4 regions of the Streptomyces sp. NPDC020898 genome follow, and region 3 is predicted to be linked to each of the others. Evidence: riboswitches for the same ligand, from Rfam matches in the RefSeq annotation. Region 3 holds a riboswitch; each other region holds the start of a gene.
What was found. A riboswitch is a leader RNA that binds a small molecule or an ion and turns the genes downstream of it on or off. The one in region 3 is predicted to bind cobalamin.
Positions count from the first base shown of each region.

Region 1 (5,641 bases), on a different contig from region 3:
GGTCAGGGTGCCGAGGACCTGGCGGCCGGCCAGGTCGACGCCGACGACGTCGCCGGGGGTGAGCCGGTCGTACGGAACGCCCGACGGCGTGACCAGGACGGTCTCCCCGACGCGCACGGAGACATTGCCGGAGGTGCCGACGACCAGCCCGTCGGTCACGGTGCGCCGGGCCGTCGCGACGAGCCCGTCCCAGGCGCGCTCCCGGGCCGTACGCCCTTCCTGTGCACTGTCTCGCACGTCACGCCCGTCCCGTCGCTGCTCAGCCATGCCGTGATCCTGTCAGGCCCGGTCCCGGACCGGCGCCGGGCGAGGGCACTGTAGGGCGGAACTCCGGCAACCGTAAGGGCGCACATGCGCATACAACGGCGCGTGCGCGCGCTTTGGCCGGAGGCCGCCGGAGGTTCGTCGATCTTCCAGTAATCTCTGGGGGATTTGTCACGCACGCCGCCATTCCGGGGGGACACATGGCCCGTGATCGCAAACCGTTCCATCGCAAATCCTTACGCCACCGCTCGCGCATACTCGCGGCGACCGCGGCGGCACTCGCCATCGGCGGAACCCTCCTGACGGAGGTTCCGGTCTCGGCGGCGGGGAAGCCGAAGGGGCACGACGTCTCGTCGCACCAGAAGGACGTCAACTGGTCGTCCGCGAAGGCAAAGGGCGCCACCTTCGTGTACGTCAAGGCGACCGAGTCCCACACTTATCGCAATCCGTACTTCAGCCAGCAGTACAACGGCTCACGGACCGCGGGCCTCATCCGCGGCGCGTACCACTTCGCCCTGCCGGACAAGTCGTCCGGCATCACCCAGGCCCAGCACTTCGTGCGCAACGGCGGCGGCTGGCGCGCGGACGGCTGGACGCTGCCGCCCGCGCTCGACATCGAGTACAACCCGTACAGCAAGAAGAAGTGCTACGGGTTGAGCAAGGCCAGGATGGCCGCCTGGATCACGGCCTTCAGCAACGAGGTCAACCGCCTCACCGGCCGCCGTCCGGTCATCTACACGACCGCCCACTGGTGGAACACGTGCACGAACAGCAGCAGTGTCTTCACCTCGAAACACTCTCTGTGGCTGGCTCGCTACAACGCGGCCGACGCGGGGGCGCTGCCGTCCGGTGGCTGGAAATTCTGGACGTTCTGGCAGTACGACAACAGCGGCACGCTCCCGGGTGACCAGAATCTCTTCAACGGGTCATTGGCCCAGCTCAGGCAGTTCGCGAAGGGGTAGGCGAAGGGGGAGCGGGAGACCGGTCGAAGGGGGAGTCGCCCGTCCGGCACATCCGGCGGGGCGACGCCTCATTTCAAGTCATCGCGTATCCCCCGCCAGTTCACCTTCCGTTCATCCAGGTTGCTTACGGTCCAGCAGGCACTGACGTCCCGAAGAAATCTGGGTAAATGGAAAGCTTCTCGCTGATCCTCGCGATCGTGGTCGTCACCGCGCTCGCGTTCGATTTCACGAACGGTTTCCACGACACCGCCAACGCGATGGCCACCACCATCTCGACCGGCGCTCTGAAGCCCAAGGTTGCGGTGGCCATGTCGGCCGTCCTCAACCTCGTGGGCGCCTTCCTCTCCGTGGAGGTCGCCAACACGATCTCCAAGGGCCTTGTCGACGAGAGCGGTATCCGTCCCGAGGTGATCTTCGCCGCGTTGGTCGGCGCGATCCTCTGGAATCTGCTGACCTGGCTGGTCGGGCTTCCCTCCAGTTCCTCGCACGCCCTCATGGGCGGCCTGATCGGCGCGACCATCGCCTCGGCGGGCGCGGGCGCCGTCCACGGCGACGTGCTGGTGACGAAGGTGCTGATCCCGGCCATCGCCGCCCCGATCGTGGCGGGCATCGCCGCGATGCTGGCGACGAGACTGTCGTACCGGCTCGCCGCCCAGCGGGCCGAGGGCAAGGCGGCGGAGAAGGGCTTCCGGGTCGGCCAGATCGCCTCCGCGGGCCTGGTGTCGCTGGCCCACGGCACGAACGATGCACAGAAGACGATGGGCATCATCACCCTCGCCCTCGTCTCGGGCGGCGCTGTCGCCCCCGACTCCGACCCGCCGGTGTGGGTCATCCTCTCCGCGGGCCTGGCCATCGCGCTCGGCACGTACCTGGGCGGCTGGCGCATCATCCGCACGATGGGCAAGGGCCTGACCGATCTCCAGCCGCAGCAGGGCTTCGCGGCCCAGACCAGCGCGGCGACGGTCATCCTGGCCTCCTCCCACCTCGGCTTCTCCCTCTCCACGACGCACTCGGTGTCGGGTTCGGTGATGGGCGCGGGCCTCGGCCGCAAGGGCGGCGTGGTCCGCTGGTCGACGGCGACCCGGATGTTCGTGGCGTGGGGACTGACGCTGCCGGCGGCGGCACTGGTCGGCGCCGTGGCGGAATGGGTCACCGGGTTCGGGGACTGGGGCACGGCACTGGTCGCGGTCTTCCTGATCGGCTCCAGCGCGGCGATCTGGGTCGTCTCGCGGCGCGAGGTGATCGACCACACGAACGTCAACGACGTCGAGGGCGAGGCCGGAGAACCGGCGGGCATCGTGACGACGGCCATCGCCGCGGTCACCCCGCCCCCCGCGGGCACCGTGACCGACGACCTCACGGCCACCATCCCCGCCCCGGCCGAGGTCGCGGCGACGCCGTCGGCGACGGCCCTCTGAGTCCGAGACCCCGTTCGACCAAGAAGGAAGCAACATGAAGATCGACTGGGCAGCCCTCGGCTCCGTCTTCGGCGTCAGTCTCGTCATCACCGTGGCGATGGTGGGCGTGTTCACCCTCGGCATCGTCGGGCTCTCGCGACGCGAGCGGGCGGTGGCGCAGGGAGGCACGGCGGGGCTCGCGGTCACGGGCGCGTACGCGTGCTTCGCGGCCTGCGCGGCGGTCGTCGGATACGGGATCTATCTGATCGTGGCCTGAGGGCCGACCCGGCTTCGTCGCCCGCCCTGACGGCGGCCGCCCTGTGGGTGGTTACCGGCAGGGCGGGCGTTTGTCCGCCCACCCGATGCTCCCTTGTGTGGGGCTCAGCACAGTCCTCCTTTCCAGGTCAACGGCAAGTTGACGGGTGTTCCGGGCCCGTGGTGGACTGCCGGAGCCATGTACGGCGGCAGAAGAGGAAGCCGGTGCGAATCCGGCGCGGTCCCGCCACTGTCACCGGGGTAGGAATCCCCGGGAGCCAGGAACTCTCGCCGCCGGTCTCGTCGAACCAGGGCGTGGACACCCTGAGTGAGGACAATTCGCCATGTTCGGCTGCCGTTCGAGGTCCATGACCAGGGCTCTTCCCGCCACTGCGGCCGGCTGAGCCGATGCGTGCCGATCGCGTATTCGCGTACGGCGCCGCCGCCGGACTTCTCGGTGATCTGATCCTGGGCGACCCTCGCCGCGGGCATCCGGTCGCCGCGTTCGGGCGGGCCGCCGACGCCGTCGAACAAGTGCTCTGGCGCGACCACCGCGGGTGGGGCGCGCTGCACACCGCCGTATGTGTCGGCGGTGCCGTCTCTCTTGCGGCCACGGCCGGTTGTGCCGTACGTCGCTCCCGTCCCGCCTCCGTCGCGCTCACCGCCGCAGCCACCTGGGCGGTGGTCGGCGGTACCTCCCTCGGCCGGGAGGCGCGGGCGATCGGGTACGCGCTCGCGGACGGCGACCTCGACCGCGCCCGGACTCGGCTGCCCCACCTCTGCGGACGCGATCCGCAGACCCTCGACGCCGACGGGATCGCCCGGGCCGTCGTCGAGTCCGTCGCCGAGAACACCTCCGACGCCGTCGTGGGCGCACTGGTGTGGGGCGCCCTGGGCGGGGTGCCCGGGCTGGTCGGGTTCCGGGCCGTCAACACCCTGGACGCCATGGTCGGGCACAAGTCCGCCCACTACCGGCGGTACGGGTGGGCGTCCGCCCGGCTCGACGATGTCGTGGGGTGGCCCGGGGCCCGACTCACCGCCGTACTCGCCGCTGTTGCGGGGGGCGACCCACGCGGCGCCGTGCGGGCCTGGCGGGACGATGCCCGCAAGCACCCCAGCCCCAACGCCGGGCCCGTGGAGGCCTCCTTCGCGGGAGCGCTCGGTGTGCGGCTCGGCGGGACGTTGTCGTACGCGGGGCGGGTCGAGCATCGGCCCGTGCTCAACGGGGAGTACGGGCGTGCCGTCGGCGTGCCCGACATCGAACGGGCCGTACGGCTGTCCCGGCGCGTCACCTGGCTCGCGCTCGGCGTCAGCGTCGCCGGGCGGCTTCTCGCGAAGGGGCGGACCACATCGTGAGTGGCGGAAGTGCGGGTGGCGGAACTGCCGGTGGCAGGACTGTGGGTGGGGGGCTGCTTGTTGCCGGGACCACCTCCGATGCCGGCAAGAGTGTCGTCACCGCCGGGATCTGCCGGTGGCTGGTGCGGCAGGGGGTCAAGGTCGCACCGTTCAAGGCGCAGAACATGTCACTCAACTCGTTCGTGACGCGGGAGGGTGCCGAGATCGGGCGGGCGCAGGCCATGCAGGCGCAGGCCTGCCGGGTGGAACCCACCGTGCTCATGAATCCCGTACTGCTCAAGCCGGGGGGCGAGCAGAGCAGTCAGGTCGTGCTGATGGGGAAACCCGTGGGCGAGTTGAGTGCGCGTGGGTATCACGGGGGGCGGCAGCAGCAACTTCTCGGGACCGTGCTGGAGTGCCTCGCCGAACTGCGGGGCACGTATGACGCGGTGATCTGTGAGGGGGCCGGTTCTCCCGCCGAGATCAATCTCCGGCGGACCGACATCGTGAACATGGGGATCGCCCGCAATGCCGGGCTGCCTGTCCTTGTAGTCGGCGACATCGACCGGGGTGGCGTCTTCGCCTCCTTCTTCGGGACCGTCGCCCTGCTGTCCCCCGAGGATCAGGCACTTGTGGCCGGGTTCCTCGTCAACAAGTTCCGCGGTGATGTGTCGTTGCTGGAGCCCGGGCTCGACATGCTGCTCGGGCTCACCGGACGGCCGACATACGGTGTGCTGCCCTTCCGGCACGGGCTCGGCATCGACGAGGAGGACGGGCTGCGGGTGTCGATGCGGGGGGCCGTCCGGGAATCCGTCGTCGCGCCGCCCGTCGGCGAGGACGTGCTGCGGGTCGCCGTCTGCGCGGTGCCGCTCATGTCCAACTTCACGGACGTCGACGCGCTCGCCGCCGAACCGGGCGTCGTGGTGCGGTTCGTGGACCGGCCGGAGGAACTTGCCGACGCCGACCTCGTCGTCGTTCCGGGGACCCGGGGAACCGTCAAGGCACTGGCGTGGCTGCGCGAGCGCGGACTCGCGGACGCCCTGGTGCGCCGGGCCGCCGAGGGGCGACCCGTGCTGGGTGTCTGCGGTGGCTTCCAGATCCTCGGCGAGCACATCGAGGACGACGTCGAATCGCGGGCCGGGCAGGTCGACGGACTCGGACTGCTGCCCGTGCGGGTGCGGTTCGCCCGCGAGAAGACCCTCACCCGGCCCGTCGGCACCGCCCTCGGCGAACCTGTCGAGGGGTACGAGATTCATCACGGCGTCGCCGAAGTCAACGGCGGAGAAGCCTTCCTGGACGGGTGCCGGGTCGGGGCCGTCTGGGGCACGCACTGGCACGGATCGCTCGAATCCGACGGGTTCCGGCGGGCGTTCCTGCGCGAGGTGGCCGCCGCCGCGGGCCGCCGCTTCGTACCCGCCGCCGACACCT
Region 1 covers NZ_JBIRRV010000022.1:55,880-61,520, reverse strand. Annotated here, with positions in the region: gene ACH4TV_RS41630 (class II aldolase/adducin family protein) at 1-267, opposite strand, end outside; gene ACH4TV_RS41625 (lysozyme) at 465-1,226, shown strand; gene ACH4TV_RS41620 (anion permease) at 1,394-2,644, shown strand; gene ACH4TV_RS41615 (hypothetical protein) at 2,679-2,900, shown strand; cobalamin riboswitch at 3,046-3,189, shown strand; gene ACH4TV_RS41610 (cobalamin biosynthesis protein) at 3,287-4,234, shown strand; gene ACH4TV_RS41605 (cobyric acid synthase) at 4,276-5,641, shown strand, end outside.
Region 1: another riboswitch for cobalamin. It lies ahead of ACH4TV_RS41610 (cobalamin biosynthesis protein); the one in region 3 lies ahead of ACH4TV_RS02835 (prenyltransferase/squalene oxidase repeat-containing protein).

Region 2 (5,641 bases), on a different contig from region 3:
AAGGTCGAACCGGCCTTCATCGGCATCCCGTTCTTCTACTGGTACCAGATGCTGTGGGTGGTCATATCCACCGTCCTGACGATGACCGCGTACGTGCTCTGGCAGCGTGACCAGCGCGCCCGGGCCGCCGCGAAGGGTGGTGCGGACGCATGAACGACGGCGTGAACGGCGTGGCACTCGCCGTCTTCATCTTCTTCTTCCTGGCGGTCACGATCGTCGGGTTCATGGCCTCGCGCTGGCGCAAGGCCGCGAACGAGAACAGCCTCGACGAATGGGGCCTGGGCGGCCGGTCGTTCGGCACCTGGGTCACCTGGTTCCTGCTCGGCGGCGACCTCTACACGGCGTACACCTTCGTGGCGGTACCGGCGGCTATCTACGCGGCGGGCGCGGCCGGGTTCTTCGCGGTGCCCTACACGATCCTCATCTACCCGCTGATGTTCGTGTTCCTGCCCCGCCTGTGGTCCGTCTCGCACAAGCACGGGTACGTCACCACCTCGGACTTCGTGCGCGGCCGGTTCGGCTCGAAGGGGCTGTCGCTGGCGGTCGCCGTCACCGGCATCCTGGCGACGATGCCGTACATCGCGCTCCAACTGGTCGGTATCCAGGCCGTCCTGGACGTCATGGGCGTCGGCGGTGGCGAGGACACCAACTGGTTCGTCAAGGACCTGCCGCTGCTGATCGCCTTCGGTGTGCTGGCCGCGTACACGTACTCGTCGGGTCTGCGGGCGCCCGCGCTGATCGCGTTCGTGAAGGACGCGCTGATCTACATCGTCATCGCGGTCGCGATCATCTACATCCCGATCAAGCTGGGCGGCTTCGACGAGATCTTCAAGGCCGCGGGCGACGCCTTCTCCCAGACCAACCCGGCGACCGGCAAACCGCGCGGTGCGCTGGCTCCCGGCGAGGCCTCGCAGTGGACGTACGCCACGCTGGCGCTCGGCTCGGCACTCGCGCTGTTCATGTACCCGCACAGCGTGACCGCGGTGCTGTCGAGCCGCAGCCGTGACGTGATCCGCCGCAACTCCACGATCCTGCCCCTGTACTCGCTGATGCTGGGCCTGCTCGGACTGCTGGGCTTCATGGCGATCGCGGCCGGAGTCAAGGTCACCAACGGCCAGTTGGCGATCCCTCAGCTCTTCGAGGACATGTTCCCGGCGTGGTTCGCGGGCGTGGCGTTCGCGGCGATCGGCATCGGTGCGCTCGTTCCGGCAGCCATCATGTCCATCGCGGCGGCGAACCTCTTCACCCGCAACATCTACAAGGACTTCCTCAAGCCCGACGCGACACCGGAGCAGGAGACGAAGGTCTCCAAGCTGGTCTCGCTCGTGGTGAAGGTGGGCGCGCTGGTCTTCGTCCTGACCATGGACAAGACGGTCGCCATCAACTTCCAGCTCCTGGGCGGCATCTGGATCCTGCAGACCTTCCCCGCCCTGGTCGGCGGTCTGTTCACCCGCTGGTTCCACCGCTGGGCCCTGCTCGCCGGCTGGGCGGTCGGCATGCTGTACGGCACGCTGGCGGCGTACGGCGTCGCGTCTCCGACGCAGAAGCACTTCGGGGGCAGCTCGAAGGAGATCCCCGGGATCGGTGAGATCGGGTACATCGGTCTGACGGCGTTCATCCTGAACGTCGTCATCACGGTGGTCCTCACCTTCGTCCTGAAGGCGATGAACGCGCCGGACGGTGTGGACGAGACCAACCCGTCGGACTACACGGCGGACGCGGGGGATCCGGGCGTGGTGGAGAAGTTGCCGCCGGCCACGGCAGGCGCCGCGCACTGAGGGCTCCGCCGGGTGCGTGGTTCTTTGACCGCGGGCCCGGTGGGGGCTTGTCGCGCAGTTCCCCGCGCCCCTGAAGGGGCGCCACAACGGGCCGTTGGAGAAATCCGGCGGCCCGTTGTTGTGTCTCTTTAGGGGCGACGCGACACAACATGTGGGGGTGCGTCTGCGGCCCGGCACAAGATGTATGCTCATCTCGCTGTCGCCGCAGGGGAATCCGGTGCGAATCCGGAACTGTCCCGCAACGGTGTACACGTTCACATTCGTGCCCTCGCACGGTCGTGCGCGTGTCCAGTCCGAGGACCTGCCGACGGTGCGCCCGGCCGACCGGCCCGGGTGTCTGACGTCCGGGTCTCGTGGAGTGGGCCGGTGGACGCGCGCGTGCCCGTAAGGCGTCCGTGTGCCCCGCTGCCCTCCCGCCAGGCCCCGTGCCGAGCGAGGGAGAGCCCCCACGTGACCATCGCGCCAGCCGAACCGGTTTCAGCGACTCCGGCGGAGACCGACCGTACCGACGGTCCCGGGACCGCGCTGCTGCGGATCCTGACCGAGCTGACCGCCGACCTTCCCGACGCCGACCCCGGCCGGGTCGCCGCCGCCGCGTTGCGCGGCCGGTCAGCCCGGGCCGACGTGTCGGAGCTGCGCGAGCTGGCCACCGAGGCTGCGGCCGGCCTCATCTCCGAGGACCCCGCGTACTCCCGGCTGGCCGCCCGGCTGCTGACCGTCAGCATCGCCGCCGAGGCCGCCTCACAGGGCGTCACCTCCTTCACGGAGTCGGTCACGGTCGGGCACCGGGAGGGCCTGATCGCCGACCGCACCGCAGAGTTCGTACGGCTGCACGCGGACCGTCTGAACGCCCTGATCGACGTCGAGGGCGACGACCGCTTCGGGTACTTCGGGCTGCGTACCCTCCACAGCCGGTACCTCCTGCGCCACCCGATCACGCGCCGGGTCATCGAGACGCCCCAGCACTTCATGCTGCGCGTCGCGAGCGGTCTCGCCGAGGACGACACTGTCCGCGCCTTCGACGAAGTCGCCGCGCTCTACCGGCTGATGAGCCGCCTCGACTACCTCCCCTCCTCCCCCACCCTCTTCAACTCCGGTACCCGGCACCCCCAGATGTCGTCCTGCTACCTCCTCGACTCCCCCGTCGACGAGCTGGACTCCATCTACGACCGCTACCACCAGGTCGCCCGCCTCTCCAAGCACGCCGGTGGCATCGGACTGTCGTACAGCCGGATTCGCTCACGCGGGTCCCTCATCCGCGGCACCAACGGGCACTCCAACGGCATCGTCCCGTTCCTGAAGACGCTGGACGCCTCGGTCGCGGCCGTGAACCAGGGCGGCCGGCGCAAGGGCGCGGCCGCGGTGTACCTGGAGACCTGGCACTCCGACATCGAGGAGTTCCTGGAGCTGCGCGACAACACGGGCGAGGACGCCCGCCGTACGCACAACCTGAACCTCGCGCACTGGATCCCGGACGAGTTCATGCGCCGGGTGAACGCGGACGCCCTCTGGTCGCTCTTCTCCCCCTCCGACGTGCCCGAGCTGGTCGACCTGTGGGGCGACGACTTCGACGCCGCCTATCGCAGGGCCGAGGAGGCCGGGCTCGCCCGCAGGACCATCCCGGCCCGTGATCTGTACGGCCGCATGATGCGTACGCTCGCGCAGACCGGCCAAGGCTGGATGACCTTCAAGGACGCGGCCAACCGCACCGCCAACCAGACGGCCGAGCCGGGCAGCGTCGTCCACTCCTCGAACCTCTGCACCGAGATCCTGGAGGTCACGGACGACGGGGAGACGGCGGTCTGCAACCTGGGCTCGGTGAACCTCGGCGCGTTCGTGGTCGACGGGGACATCGACTGGGAGCGGCTGGACGAGACGGTCCGCACCGCCGTCACCTTCCTCGACCGGGTCGTCGACATCAACTTCTACCCGACCGAGCAGGCGGGCCGCTCCAACTCCCGCTGGCGCCCGGTCGGTCTGGGCGCGATGGGCCTCCAGGACGTCTTCTTCAAGCTGCGCGTCCCCTTCGACTCGCCCGAGGCCAAGGCCCTCTCCACCCGCATCGCCGAGCGCGTGATGCTCGCCGCGTACGAGGCCTCCACCGACCTCGCCGAGCGCAACGGCCCGCTGCCGGCCTGGGACAAGACCCGTACGGCCCGCGGTGTGCTCCACCCCGACCACTACGACGTCGAGCTGAACTGGCCCGAGCGCTGGGCGGCGCTGCGGGAACGGATCGCCGCGACCGGGATGCGCAACTCCCTGCTCCTGGCGATCGCGCCGACCGCCACCATCGCCTCGATCGCCGGTGTGTACGAGTGCATCGAGCCGCAGGTGTCCAACCTGTTCAAGCGCGAGACGCTGTCCGGCGAGTTCCTCCAGGTCAACTCCTACCTGGTCCAGGAGCTCAAGGACCTCGGCGTGTGGGACGCCCGCACCCGTGAGGCGCTGCGCGAGGCGAACGGCTCGGTGCAGGACTTCACGTGGATCCCGGCCGACGTACGGGCGCTGTACCGCACGGCGTGGGAGATCCCGCAGCGCGGCCTGATCGACATGGCGGCGGCCCGGACCCCGTTCCTGGACCAGGCCCAGTCCCTGAACCTGTTCCTGGAGACGCCGACCATCGGCAAGCTCTCCTCGATGTACGCGTACGCCTGGAAGTCGGGCCTGAAGACGACGTACTACCTGCGCTCCCGCCCGGCGACCCGCATCGCCCGCGCCGCGCAGGCATCCGTTCCCGTCCAGCAGCCGACCCCCGAAGACGCCGTCGCCTGCTCCCTGGAAAACCCCGAGTCCTGCGAGGCGTGCCAGTAAATGTCCAGCGAAACCAAGAACCTTCTCGACCCGGGCTTCGAACTCACGCTCCGCCCCATGCGCTACCCGGACTTCTACGAGCGCTACCGGGACGCCATCAAGAACACCTGGACCGTCGAGGAGGTCGACCTCCACTCGGACGTCACCGACCTGGCGAAGCTGTCCGAGGGTGAGCAGCACATGATCGGCCGGCTGGTCGCGTTCTTCGCGACGGGCGACTCGATCGTCTCGAACAACCTGGTGCTCACGCTCTACAAGCACATCAACTCCCCCGAGGCGCGCCTGTACCTGAGCCGCCAGCTCTTCGAGGAGGCCGTGCACGTCCAGTTCTATCTGACGCTGCTCGACACCTATCTCCCCGATCCGGAGGACCGGGCGGCGGCCTTCGACGCGGTGGAGAACATCCCGTCCATCCGTGAGAAGGCCGAGTTCTGCTTCAAGTGGATCAACGAGGTCGAGAAGCTGGACCGCCTGGAGACCCAGGCCGACCGCCGCCGCTTCCTCCTCAACCTGATCTGCTTCGCCGCGTGCATCGAAGGGCTCTTCTTCTACGGTGCTTTCGCGTACGTCTACTGGTTCCGCAGCCGGGGTCTGCTGCACGGCCTGGCCACCGGCACCAACTGGGTGTTCCGGGACGAGACCATGCACATGAGCTTCGCGTTCGAGGTGGTCGACACCGTCCGCAAGGAGGAGCCGGAGCTGTTCGACGAGCGGCTCCAGCAGGAGGTGACCGACATGATGCGGGAGGCGGTCGAGGCGGAACTCCAGTTCGGCCGCGACCTGTGCGGTGAGGGTCTGCCGGGCATGAACACCGAGTCGATGCGCCAGTACCTGGAGTGCGTCGCCGACCAGCGGCTGGCCCGGCTGGGCTTCGCTCCGGTGTACGGCTCCGAGAACCCCTTCTCCTTCATGGAGCTTCAAGGGGTCCAGGAGCTGACCAACTTCTTCGAGCGCCGCCCGTCGGCGTACCAGGTGGCGGTGGAGGGCTCGGTGTCGTTCGACGACGAGTTCTGATCCCTCCACCCGGATGTCCGGTCACGCCGCCCGGGCGA
Region 2 covers NZ_JBIRRV010000002.1:291,539-297,179, forward strand. Annotated here, with positions in the region: gene ACH4TV_RS09230 (DUF3311 domain-containing protein) at 1-153, shown strand, start outside; gene mctP (monocarboxylate uptake permease MctP) at 150-1,778, shown strand; cobalamin riboswitch at 1,925-2,102, shown strand; gene ACH4TV_RS09240 (ribonucleoside-diphosphate reductase subunit alpha) at 2,229-4,589, shown strand; gene ACH4TV_RS09245 (ribonucleotide-diphosphate reductase subunit beta) at 4,590-5,603, shown strand; gene ACH4TV_RS09250 (hypothetical protein) at 5,625-5,641, opposite strand, start outside.
Region 2: another riboswitch for cobalamin. It lies ahead of ACH4TV_RS09240 (ribonucleoside-diphosphate reductase subunit alpha); the one in region 3 lies ahead of ACH4TV_RS02835 (prenyltransferase/squalene oxidase repeat-containing protein).

Region 3 (5,641 bases):
GTCGGTTCCACGTACCAGCCGCGGTCGAGGCCGGCCGGGCGTCCGCCGCCGGTGAGGATCTTGGCGCCCTCCTCCTGGCCGATGCGGATGTAGTCGAGGTTGCGCTGCTGCTGCCGCTTCGCGACCAGCGGGCCGAGCTGGGTCGCCGGGTCGAGCGGGTCGCCGACCACCAGCGCGCTCGCGGCCTGGGTGAAGGCGTCCGCGAACTCGTCGTAGCGGGAGCGCGGGAGCAGAATGCGGGTCTGGGCCACGCACGCCTGCCCGTTGTTCATCCATGCGGCGGACGCGATGCCGGGGACGGCGGTGTCGAGGTCCGCGTCGGGGAGGACGATCGCCGCCGACTTGCCGCCCAACTCCAGTGTCACGCCGGTGAGATGACGGGAGGCGACCTCCATCACGCGCTTGCCGGCCGCGACCGAACCGGTGAAGGCGACCTTGTCGACGCCGGGGTGGCCGACGAGGTACTCGCTGACCTCGCGGTCGGCGGGGAGGATCGACAGGACGCCGGGCGGCAGTCCCGCCTCCTTCGTTATCTCCGCGAGGATGTACGCGTCGAGGGGCGACTCGGGCGACGGTTTCAGGACCACCGTGCAGCCGGTGAGCAGCGCGGGCGCGAGCTTGGCCGCCGCGACGAACTGCGGGACGTTCCAGGGGACCACGGCGGCGACGACCCCCACCGGCTCGCGCCGGACGAGGATGCGGCCGAGGACTCCGTCGCGTGTCTCCTCGTACGTGAAGTCGCGGGCGACCGTGATTGCCGAGTCCCAGACCATCATCGCGCCGAGGGCCTGCGCGAGGACGCTCCAGGAGTACGGGGAGCCGTTCTCGGAGGAGATGACGCGGGCGATCTCCTCGTACCGGGCAGCGATGCCGTCCTTGATGCGGGTGACGACGGCGATGCGCTCGTCGAGGGTCGTCCGTGGCCAGGGTCCCTCGTCGAAGGCGGTGCGCGCGACGGCGACGGCCCGGTCGACGTCGGCCGTCGAGGCGTGCGGTACGCGGCCGATGACCTCTTCGGTGTGCGGGGAGATCACCTCGATGACGTCCTTGCCGAGCGGGTCGGTCAACTCCCCGCCGATGAACAGCTGTCCGTGTTCCACGAGCTCGGTCATGGCCGACTGCCTCTCCGGGTACCGTCTCTGACGGTGCGTCAGATAGATAGGGAGACAGTTACCAGGTCCCCTTCGAGGAGTCCACAGCCCTCACACCACTTCGCCCGCCACAAGTGACTCCCGCCATGAGCGACTGCCGCCATGAGTGACTTGGGCTCCCATTGGAACCGGTTCTAGTTATAGTTGGGCCAGCCGGCCTCAGGGGAGCCCATGACACAGGTGTCGACGCAGGTGACCGATCACGGCGGGGGCGTCCGGTCCCTCCGGGTCCCCATTCCGAACAATCCCCTCGGCTACACGCTGGTGTACGTCGTCGACACCGACAGCGGACCGGTGCTCGTCGACACCGGCTGGGACGATCCGCTGTCCTGGGACGCGCTCACCGAGGGACTGGTGGCGTGCGGGACGACGGTCGGGGAGATCCACGGGATGGTGATCACCCATCACCATCCTGACCACCACGGCCTGTCGGGCCAGGTGCGCGAGGCCTCCGGGGCGTGGATCGCGATGCACGAGGCCGACATCTCCGTCGTCCGGCGGACGCGGGAGAACCGCGTCGAACGCTGGTACACGTACATGATCGCGAAGTTGGCGGCGGCCGGAGCGCCCGACGAGCACGTGGCGACCCTGCGCGCGATCCACCCCAGCGCCCTGCCCGGCTTCTCGCCCGCGCTCCCCGACCGCGAGATCGTCCCCGGCGAACTGCTCACCCTCCCCGGCCGCCGGCTGCGCGCGATCTGGACGCCGGGCCACACCCCCGGCCATGTCTGCCTCCACCTGGAGGAGGCCCACCCCACCCAACTCCCGGGCAACGGGCGCCTGTTCTCCGGCGACCACCTGCTGCCCGGGATCACCCCGCACATCGGCCTGTACGAGGACCCGGACGACACGACGATCGCCGACCCCCTCGGCGACTACCTCGACTCCCTGGAGCGCGTCGGACGCCTCGCCCCGGCCGAGGTGCTCCCGGCCCACCGGCACGCCTTCCCCGACGCGACCGTCCGCGTACGGGAGTTGCTCGACCACCACGACGAACGCCTCGCCGGTCTCCGCGCCCTCCTCACCACTCCCCTCACCCCCTGGCAGCTCGCGGAACGCATGGAGTGGAACCGCCCCTGGTCCGAGATCCCCCCGGGATCGAGGAACATCGCGGTCTCGGAGGCGGAGGCCCATGTCCGGCGCCTGGTGAAACGGGGGCAGGCGGAGGCGGTGACGGGGAGCGAGCCGGTGACGTACGTGGCGGTGTGAGCCGAAAAGGCTGGCCGGTACAGTGAACGGGTCGTCATCACACCCGTACGGGGGGAAGCCGGTGCAATTCCGGCGCTGACCCTCCCCCAGTGCCTTAAGGGCCTGGGAGGTACCCCCATCGTGAGCAGCCCGGTCACCCGCCGGGGCTGTGAGCCGGATTGCCCCGTGCGGACCGTGACCGGCTCGCGGCACCGGCGGCCCGCCGGTGTGCGGCACCGTCGAGGTATACGGAGCCGAGCCGCCCGGGGTGTCCCGTGCTGCCCGTCTCCCCGCAGGGAGAGGCACCCGCCGATCATGAATGTCCGCCGCAGCGCCACGGCTCTGGCCGTCATCGCCGTCACTCTGACCGGCGGCGGTCAGGCGTCCGCCGCCTCGCCGTCCCCCTCGCCCACCCTCCCCGCCGGGCTGTACGGCACCGCCGACCCCACCTACGACGGTGTCTGGCGCCAGTCCCTCGCCCTGCTCGCCCAGGACACCGTGGGCGTGAAGCCCGCCGCCGCGGCCGTGGACTGGCTGGCCGGGCAGCAGTGCGCGAGCGGCGCCTTCGCGCCCTTCCGGGGGGATGCCGGTTCGCCGTGCGACGCCAAGAACCTCGTCGACACCAACAGCACCGGCGCCGCCGTCCAGGCCCTCGCCGCGCTGGGCGGACAGGACGCGGTGGTCGGCAAGGCCGTCGCCTGGCTGAAGTCGGTGCAGAACAAGGACGGCGGCTGGGGGTACGCGGCCGGCGGGGCCAGCGACGCGAACTCCACCTCCGTGGTCGTCGGGGCCCTTGCCGCAGCAGGCGAGAAGCCCGGCGCGGTCACCAAGGGCGGGAAGTCGCCGTACGACCTGCTGGTGAAGCTGGCCCTTCCGTGCGGTGAGAGTGGTGGGGGTGCCTTCGCCTACCAGCCGGACAAGAAGGGCACGCTCGCCGCCAACGCCGACGCGACGGCGGCGGCCGTGGTCGGCCTGCTGGGGAAGGGACTTTCCGGGGCGGCCGTGAAGCCGACCGACACCTCCGCGGCCTGCTCGGACTCCGGCGAGCCGGGGCAGGCCGCGCGCAACGGCGCCGCCTACCTCGTCCAGGCCATGGCCAAGGACAAGCACCTCACGTCCGCGCTGGCCGGCGCCGAGGACCAGCCCGACTACGGCAACACCGCGGATGCCGTCCTCGCCCTCGCGACCGCCGGTCAGGGGCAGCGGGCGGCCGACGCGCTGGGCTGGCTGGAGACCGACTCCGCCCAGTGGGCGAAGCAGGCGGGGCCGGCGGCCTACGCGCAGCTGATCCTGGCGGCGCACGCCCAGTCCGCCGACCCGCGCGACTTCGGCGGCCAGGACCTGGTGGCCCTCCTCAACGCGACCGGACCGGCGCCCGCGTCCCCGAGCCCGGCCGTCAAGGACAGCGACAAGCCCAGCAAGGACGACGACAGCGACAGCAGCTTCGGGACGCTGTGGACCGTCGGTGTCTTCCTCGTCGCCGGGGTGGGCATCGGCTTCCTGCTCAGCGGGCGCAACAAGAGGAAGCAGCAGCCGTGATCCGGCGCCGCGCGCTCTCGCTCGCCCTGGCCGCGTTCCTCCTCCTGGCCGGCGCCGGCCAGGCCCAGGCCACCGGCTACCGCTACTGGTCCTTCTGGGAGCGCGACGGCGACGGCTGGACGTACGCCACACAGGGCCCGTCGACCGCCCGTCCCTCCGACGGTGACGTCCAGGGCTTCCGCTTCGCCGTGAGCCCGGACTCGAAGGACGCCGCCCGGCCGCGCGGCGACGCCGTGTTCACGGTCGTCTGCGCGAGGACGCCCGCGCGGGAGGGCCAGAAGCGGGTGGCGCTCGTCATCGACTTCGGTACGTCCGCCGACGCGCCGTCCGGCGAGACCCCGCCCGCGGTGCGTACGGTGTGCGCCCGCGTCGGCCCCGACGCGACCACGGCGGACGCCCTCGCCTCGGTCGCCAAGCCGTTGCGTTATGACTCCGGCGCGTTGTTGTGTGCGATCGCCGACTATCCGCGGGTCGGCTGCGCCGAGGCTGTGGGGGCGGAGAGGTCTGGTGGGGGCGCGGATTCGGACGGTGGGCCGTCCGTGGGCCTCTTCGCGGGGGCCGCCGCCGTGGTCCTGCTCGGGGCGGGGGCCGTCTGGCAGATGCGGCGCCGCAGGCATGTATGAGCGTCGCTCCGCGGGAAGGGTCGTTTTGGACCTGCGGGCCGGTGGGGGCTTGTCGCGCAGTTCCCCGCGCCCCTATGGGGGCGTCGTTGCGCACCCGGCTTCACCAGGACCGTCCATGCACCCCGGGGCCTGGTGGGTGTGGTCCCTCGGGCTCGGTGCTGCCGCTACCCGTACCACCAACCCCCTTCTCCTGTGCCTCCTCATCGTTGTGGCCGGGTATGTCGTCGCCACGCATCGCACCGATGCTCCGTGGGCGCGGTCCTACGGTGCCTTCGTCAAGCTCGGGCTGGCTGTTCTCGTCATCCGGCTTGTCTTCGCCGTCGTCCTCGGGTCGCCGATTCCCGGTTCGCATGTCGTCGTCACGCTGCCCGAACTGCCGCTCCCGCACTGGGCGCAGGGGGTGCGTGTCGGGGGCCGGGTGACTGCCGAGGGGCTGGTGTTCGCGCTGTACGACGGTCTGCGGCTGGCCGCGCTGCTCATCTGCGTCGGCGCCGCGAACGCCCTCGCGAACCCGGCCCGGCTCCTCAAGTCCCTGCCCGGCGCGCTGTACGAGATCGGTGTGGCGGTCGTCGTGGCCCTCACCTTCGCGCCGAACCTCATCGCGGACGTCCAGCGGCTGCGCGCCGCCCGTCGGCTGCGGGGCCGTCCGGACCGGGGCGTACGAGGGCTGCTGCACGTCGGACTCCCCGTCCTGGAGGGCGCGTTGGAGCGGTCGGTCGCGCTGGCGGCGGCGATGGAGGCGCGCGGATACGGCCGCACCGCCGAGGTCCCGGCCGCTGTCCGCCGTACGACCGGGGCGCTCACCCTGGGTGGCCTGCTGGGCGTCTGTGCGGGCACGTACGGGCTGCTGACAGCGGCGGGCGGTACGTACGGGCTGCCGCTGCTGCTGGCCGGGCTGGCGGCGGCGCTGGGCGGGCTGTGGCTCGGCGGGCGGCGTTCGCTGCGCACCCGGTACCGGCCGGACGTGTGGGGTGTACGGGCGTGGCTGGTCGCGGGGTCGGGGGTCGCGGTGGCCGCGCTGATGGTCCTCGCCTCCGTCGGCTCCGGCTCGGCGGCGCTGCACCCCGGGGTCGTGCCGCTGGTGTCGCCCACCCTGCCGCTGTGGCCGGCGGTGGCGGTGTTGCTGGGGCTGTTGCCTGC
Region 3 covers NZ_JBIRRV010000001.1:638,956-644,596, forward strand. Annotated here, with positions in the region: gene ACH4TV_RS02825 (aldehyde dehydrogenase) at 1-1,112, opposite strand, end outside; gene ACH4TV_RS02830 (MBL fold metallo-hydrolase) at 1,323-2,360, shown strand; cobalamin riboswitch at 2,372-2,520, shown strand; gene ACH4TV_RS02835 (prenyltransferase/squalene oxidase repeat-containing protein) at 2,655-3,878, shown strand; gene ACH4TV_RS02840 (SCO2322 family protein) at 3,878-4,501, shown strand; gene ACH4TV_RS02845 (energy-coupling factor transporter transmembrane component T) at 4,617-5,641, shown strand, end outside.

Region 4 (5,641 bases), 340 kb from region 3:
GAGTACAGGGCGACGCAGTCGACCGCGTCCGTCTTCGGCCAGGGGGTGTCGAGGAGCCCGACGACCCGGGCGCCGGATTTCCCGAGCGCGTCGTACGTCGCACGGAAGCCGTCCGTCCACTGCTGGACGAGGTCGGGCTCCGGGTACAGCGGGTCGCCCGCGTCCGAGGAGGAGACGATCACCAGGTCGGGGCGCAGGGCGTTGATCCTCTCGATCGCCCTGGCCCGCCAGGTGTCGCAGGCCGCGTACGGGCCGTCGAAGCGGCGCAGGGTGACCTTGGCCACCTTGCACGACGCCTTCGTCAGCGACACCAGCTTCCAACCGCGCCCGGCGGCAAGGCGGTTGAGCGCCGGGAACCACTGGGCCGCGTGGGAGTCGCCGAAGAGGACCACGACCTTGTCCGAGGCCCGGTTGCCGTACTCGCACGGCGGGGTGCTCGTGCTGTCGTACGCCACATGGCAGCCGTCCCGGTAGACCGCGGAACGCGCCGACTTGATCTCGGTGAGGGGTGGGGCGAGGTTGCTGGGCAGGCTCCTGGGGGACTCCTCCAGGAGCTGGCGCAGTCGCAGGGCCGGGTTCGGGGCCGTCGTCATCTCCTGCCTCAACTGGGCTGCGGGGCGGCCCGAGTCGAGCGGCGGCGGGAACGCGTACGCCGTTACGGCGATCATCGCCGCGACCGCCGACAGGGCCACCCCGAGCCGCAGAGCGCGCGCGGGGCGGCCACGGAAGGTGGGGTGGAACCGTACGGGGTTCTCCACCAGGCGCAGGGTCGCCCAGGCCAGGAGTAGGGCGATCGCGCAGAGCAGGAGGGCCAGCCGGACGCTGGTGGTCTCGGGGAGTCTGCCGAGTGCCACGGGGCCTATGAGCAGCAGCGGCCAGTGCCACAGGTACCAGCCGTACGACAGGCCGCCCAGCCGGACCAACGGGCGCCGGGACAGGACCAGTTGAGCGCCGTACGGGGAAGGGGCGCAGCCGCCGGCCAGGACGAGGACCGACCCGAGCACCGGCAGGAGCGCGTGATAGCCGGGGAACGGGGTGTCGTTGCCGTACAACACCGCTGAGAGCAAGATGCAGATCAGGCCCGTCCAGCTCATCGGTGCCGCCAACCGGGCGGGCAGCCTGCGCAGTTGGGCGGCGTACAGGGCCAGGAGGGCGCCGGCGCCCAGCTCCCAGAACCGTGTGTGCGAACCGAAGTACGCCCAGGACGGGACGTCCTGCGTCACGGCGACGCTCAGCCCGAACGACAGCAGGCAGAGCACCACAAGCGGCACCGCCAGCAGACCGCGCCCGCCTCCGCCTCCGTGCCCGCGTCCGCGTGCGCGTCCGATCGGGCGTACGAGCCGCCAACTGAGCAGGAGCAGCAGCGGCCACAGCAGGTAGAACTGCTCCTCCACCGCCAGCGACCAGAAGTGCTGGAAGGGGGACGGCGGGCTCCCCTCGGCCAGATAGTCCGTGCCGCCCGCGGCCAGCCGGAAGTTCACCACGTAGAGCGCGCTGCTCAGCGCGTCACCGGCGTACTCCTCGAAGCGGACTTTCGACAGGAACACCCAGGAAGCAACGAGGGTGGCCACGATGACGAGCGTCGACGCGGGGAGGAGGCGGAGGGCTCGGCGGGCGTAGAACCTGCGGATCGACATCCCGTCCGTGGTGGACAGTTCGCGCAGGAGTAACGAGGTGATGAGGAAACCGGAGATGACGAAGAAGACGTCGACGCCGACATAGCCGCCGGTGAACCCCCTGACCCCGGCGTGACTGAGGACGACTAGCGACACGGCCACGGCCCGCAGCCCCTGGATGTCGAGCCGCAGCACGGGGCTCGCGTTCGGTTCCGGATGCATGGGTTCCGGATGCCCGGGTTCCTGCCGCTGCGGTCGTGTCTTCACGCTCATCACAGACGGTCGGCCCGCTCGAACGGTTGTGGCACTCACCATCCGGTCACCAGATATTTTCCGGCGGTCCGCGTGCGCACCGTCCGTGCCCGGGAAGGCCGCCCGAGTGAAATGACCCGTCCGGCACGTTTGCTACGCTCACCGCGCCTCCCGTGGGGGAAGTCCGGTGAGAGTCCGGCGCTGACCCGCAACGGTATGCACGTCCCGGTCCGGTCCTCCGGATCCGGGTGTGCGAGCCCGATCACCCGCGGTGGCACTGCGAACCCCGATGACTGCTCGCCGCGGACTGCGAGAAGGGAACGTACGGCGGGCTCCCCCGCCGTGCCGCCCGGCTTTCCCGCCGGGCCCCTCCTGGTGATGACGAGGCGGCCCGAGGCGAAGGAACCACCCGCCGTGCGCCGAATACCCGTCGTGCCACTCGCCGTGGGGCTTCTCCTGCTGCTCGCCGTCTCCCTGCTGTGCGGGGTCGGGCTCGGGGCGTCCGGGATCGGCTGGGGGCAGGTGTTCCGGTTCCTGTGGGGCGGGATCAGCGGCGGGACCATCCGTGCCGATGAGCTCGCCGCGTACACCATCGTCTGGGAGCTGCGGCTGCCCCGGGTGGTGCTGGCCGCCGTCGTCGGGGGCGGGCTCGCGGCCGTCGGGGTGGCCGTGCAGGCCATGGTGCGCAACGCGCTCGCCGATCCGTTCGTGCTGGGGATCTCCTCCGGTGCGGCGGTCGGGGCCAACGCCGTGATCCTGCTGGGGGCGTTCGCCGGGCTCGGGGTGTGGGCGCTGTCCGTGTCCGCCTTCGTCTCCGCGCTCGCCGCGATGGTCCTCGTGTACGCCGTTGCCCGGTCGGCCGCTCATGGGCTGACGCCGCTGCGGCTGATCCTCACGGGTACGGCACTGGCGTACGGCTTCCAGGCCGTGACCACCGTGATGGTGTTCGGGGCCGCCCGGGGTGAGGCGGCCCGCTCGGCGATGATGTGGCTGCTCGGGAGTCTGGGCGGGGCGACCTGGGCGCAGGTGCCGATCGCCGCCGTGACCGTCGTCGCCGGGTGGGCGTGGCTCGCCCGGCGGGCCGAGTCGCTCAACGCGCTCGCCATGGGCGACGAGACGGCTTCCGCCCTCGGGGTCCAACCCTCCCGGCTGCGGCGGGAGTTGTTCCTCGTGACCGCCGCCGTGACCGGCACCGTCGTCGCCGTGAGCGGGGCCATCGGCTTCGTCGGGCTCATGGTCCCGCATGTCGTACGGATGCTCGTGGGCGCCGATCACCGGCGGGTGCTGGCCGTCGCGCCGATCGTCGGGGCCGTGCTGCTGGTGTGGGCCGACCTCCTGTCCCGGCTGCTTCTCGCACCGGCCGAACTGCCCGTCGGGGTGATCACCGCCGTGGTCGGCGTACCGGCGTTCCTGCTGCTGATGCGGCGCGGCGGCTACGCGTTCGGGGGGCGGTGAACGCGATGCGGCTCGACGTGGAGGGGGTGTCGGTCGACGCGGGGGCCGTTCGGCTCGTCGACGACATCCGGATGACGGTGGCCGGCGGCACCTTCGTGGGGCTCGTCGGGCCCAACGGGAGTGGGAAGTCCACCCTGTTGCGGTGCGTGTACCGGGCGCTGCGGCCTGCGGCGGGGGCTGTCCTCCTCGACGGGAGTGACGTGCACGGCATGGAACCCCGGGCCGCCGCCCGGGTGCTCGCCGCGCTGCCCCAGGAGTCGTCCGCCGAGTTCGACTTCACCGTCGGCGAGGTGGTCGGCATGGGCCGGCTGCCCCACGCGGGGCGTACGGCGGCCGGGGACCGGGAGATCTGCGGCGCCGCCATGGAACGCACGGGCGTCGCCCACCTCGCCGACCGCGGGTTCCTCGCCCTCTCCGGCGGCGAGAAGCAACGCGTCCTCATCGCACGGGCGTTGGCCCAGCAGCCCCGCGTCCTCGTCCTCGACGAACCCACCAACCACCTCGACATCGCCCACCAGTTGGACGTCCTGTCCCTGGTCCGCTCCAGCGGCCTGACCGTCCTGGCCGCCCTGCACGACCTCAACCTCGCCGCCGCGCACTGCGATCTGCTGTACGTCATCGCCGGGGGCCGGGTCGTCGCGTCGGGCCCACCGCACGATGTGCTCCAACCCGGGCTGCTGGCCGAGGTGTTCGGGGTCCGCGCCCATCCCGTACGGCATCCGGAGACGGGCGCCGTACAGCTGCTCTTCGATCTGCTTCCCACGTCGTCCTCTTAAGGAACTGCCCGTATGCGCAAGCCAGTTGTCGCCGCCGTGCTCCTGTCCGTCCTCGTCACCGGGTGCGGTGTCGACGTCGAGCCGGCGGCGAAGGCCGCGTCGCCCTCCGTCACCCTCACCAACTGCGGCCAGAAGGTGACGTACGACAAGGTTCCCGAGCGGGTCGTCACGAACGACGTCGGGATCACCGAGCTGATGTTCGCGCTCGGCCTGGAAGACCGGATGGCCGGGTTCGCCATGCCCGACGACAAGGGTGACCTGACCGGCGTGCCCTGGAAGGACGGCTACGAGAAGGTGAAGTGGCTGTCCAAGCAGCAGCTCACCAAGGAGAACGTCCTCGACGCCCGCGGCGACTGGGTCTTCGCCGGCTGGAACTACGGCTTCCGCGACGACAACGGCTTCACCCCGGCCGCGTTGAAGAAGCTCGGCATCCCCACGTACATCCTCACCGAGTCCTGCCGCAACGGCCGCACCAAGACCTCGCGGGGCATCATGCCGCCCCTGGACGCCCTCTACACCGACCTCACCAACCTCGGAAAGCTCTTCGGCGTCGAGCAGCGCGCGGCCACCCTGATCGCCGGCTTCAAGAAGCAGGTCGCCGCCGTACAAGCGAAGGCGCCCGCGAAGAGCCCCAAGGTGTTCCTGTACGACAGCGGCACGGACTCGCCCTTCACCTCCGGGCGGTACGCCGCCCCCGAGGAGGTCATCAGCAAGGCCGGCGGCGTCAACATCATGAACGACCTCGCCGACTCCTGGACGACGGTGGGCTGGGAGACGGTGGTCGACCGCGACCCGGACGTCATCGTCATCTGCGACTACGGGGACGTCAGCGCGGAACAGAAGCGCAAGTTCCTGCTGTCGTACGGCCCGTTGAAGAACGTCTCCGCCGTCAAGAACAAGCGCATCTTCGTCCTGGACTACGTGGACCTGGTCGAGAGCCCGCGCAATCCTTCGGCGATCGCTCGGCTGGGGGCCTATCTGCGAACGGTGACGGACGCCGGCTCCGCCTCGTAGGCACCTTGTCCCCTCTCCCCCACTCCCCCTCTCCCGCTATCCCCTCGGCGGTGTCACCAGCCCCCATTCGTATGCCGTGATGACCAACTGCACCCGGTCCCGGGCATCCAGCTTCGTCAGCAGTCTGCCCACGTGTGCCTTCGCCGTGGCCACGCTGATGTAGAGCTCCGAGGCGATCTCCGTGTTGGACAGTCCGCGGCCGATCAGGACGAGCACCTCGTGTTCGCGGTCGGTGATGCCCGGCACCGGCCGCACCTGCGGGGGCTCGGCGACGGGGCGGGCCGCGAACTCGGCGATCAGGCGACGGGTGACGCCCGGCGCGATCAGGGCGTCCCCGGCGGCCACGATCCGGATCGCGGCGAGGATCTCGTCCATGTCCATGTCCTTGACGAGGAAGCCGCTCGCGCCGGCCCGCAGCGCCCCGTAGACGTACTCGTCGTCGTCGAACGTGGTGAGGACGAGGACCTTCGGCGGCGTGCCGGGGGCCGCGCAGATCTGCCGGGTGGCCTCGATGCCGTCCATCTCGGG
Region 4 covers NZ_JBIRRV010000001.1:981,526-987,166, forward strand. Annotated here, with positions in the region: gene ACH4TV_RS04395 (acyltransferase family protein) at 1-1,838, opposite strand, end outside; cobalamin riboswitch at 2,014-2,157, shown strand; gene ACH4TV_RS04400 (FecCD family ABC transporter permease) at 2,247-3,323, shown strand; gene ACH4TV_RS04405 (ABC transporter ATP-binding protein) at 3,329-4,099, shown strand; gene ACH4TV_RS04410 (ABC transporter substrate-binding protein) at 4,112-5,113, shown strand; gene ACH4TV_RS04415 (response regulator) at 5,150-5,641, opposite strand, start outside.
Region 4: another riboswitch for cobalamin. It lies ahead of ACH4TV_RS04400 (FecCD family ABC transporter permease); the one in region 3 lies ahead of ACH4TV_RS02835 (prenyltransferase/squalene oxidase repeat-containing protein).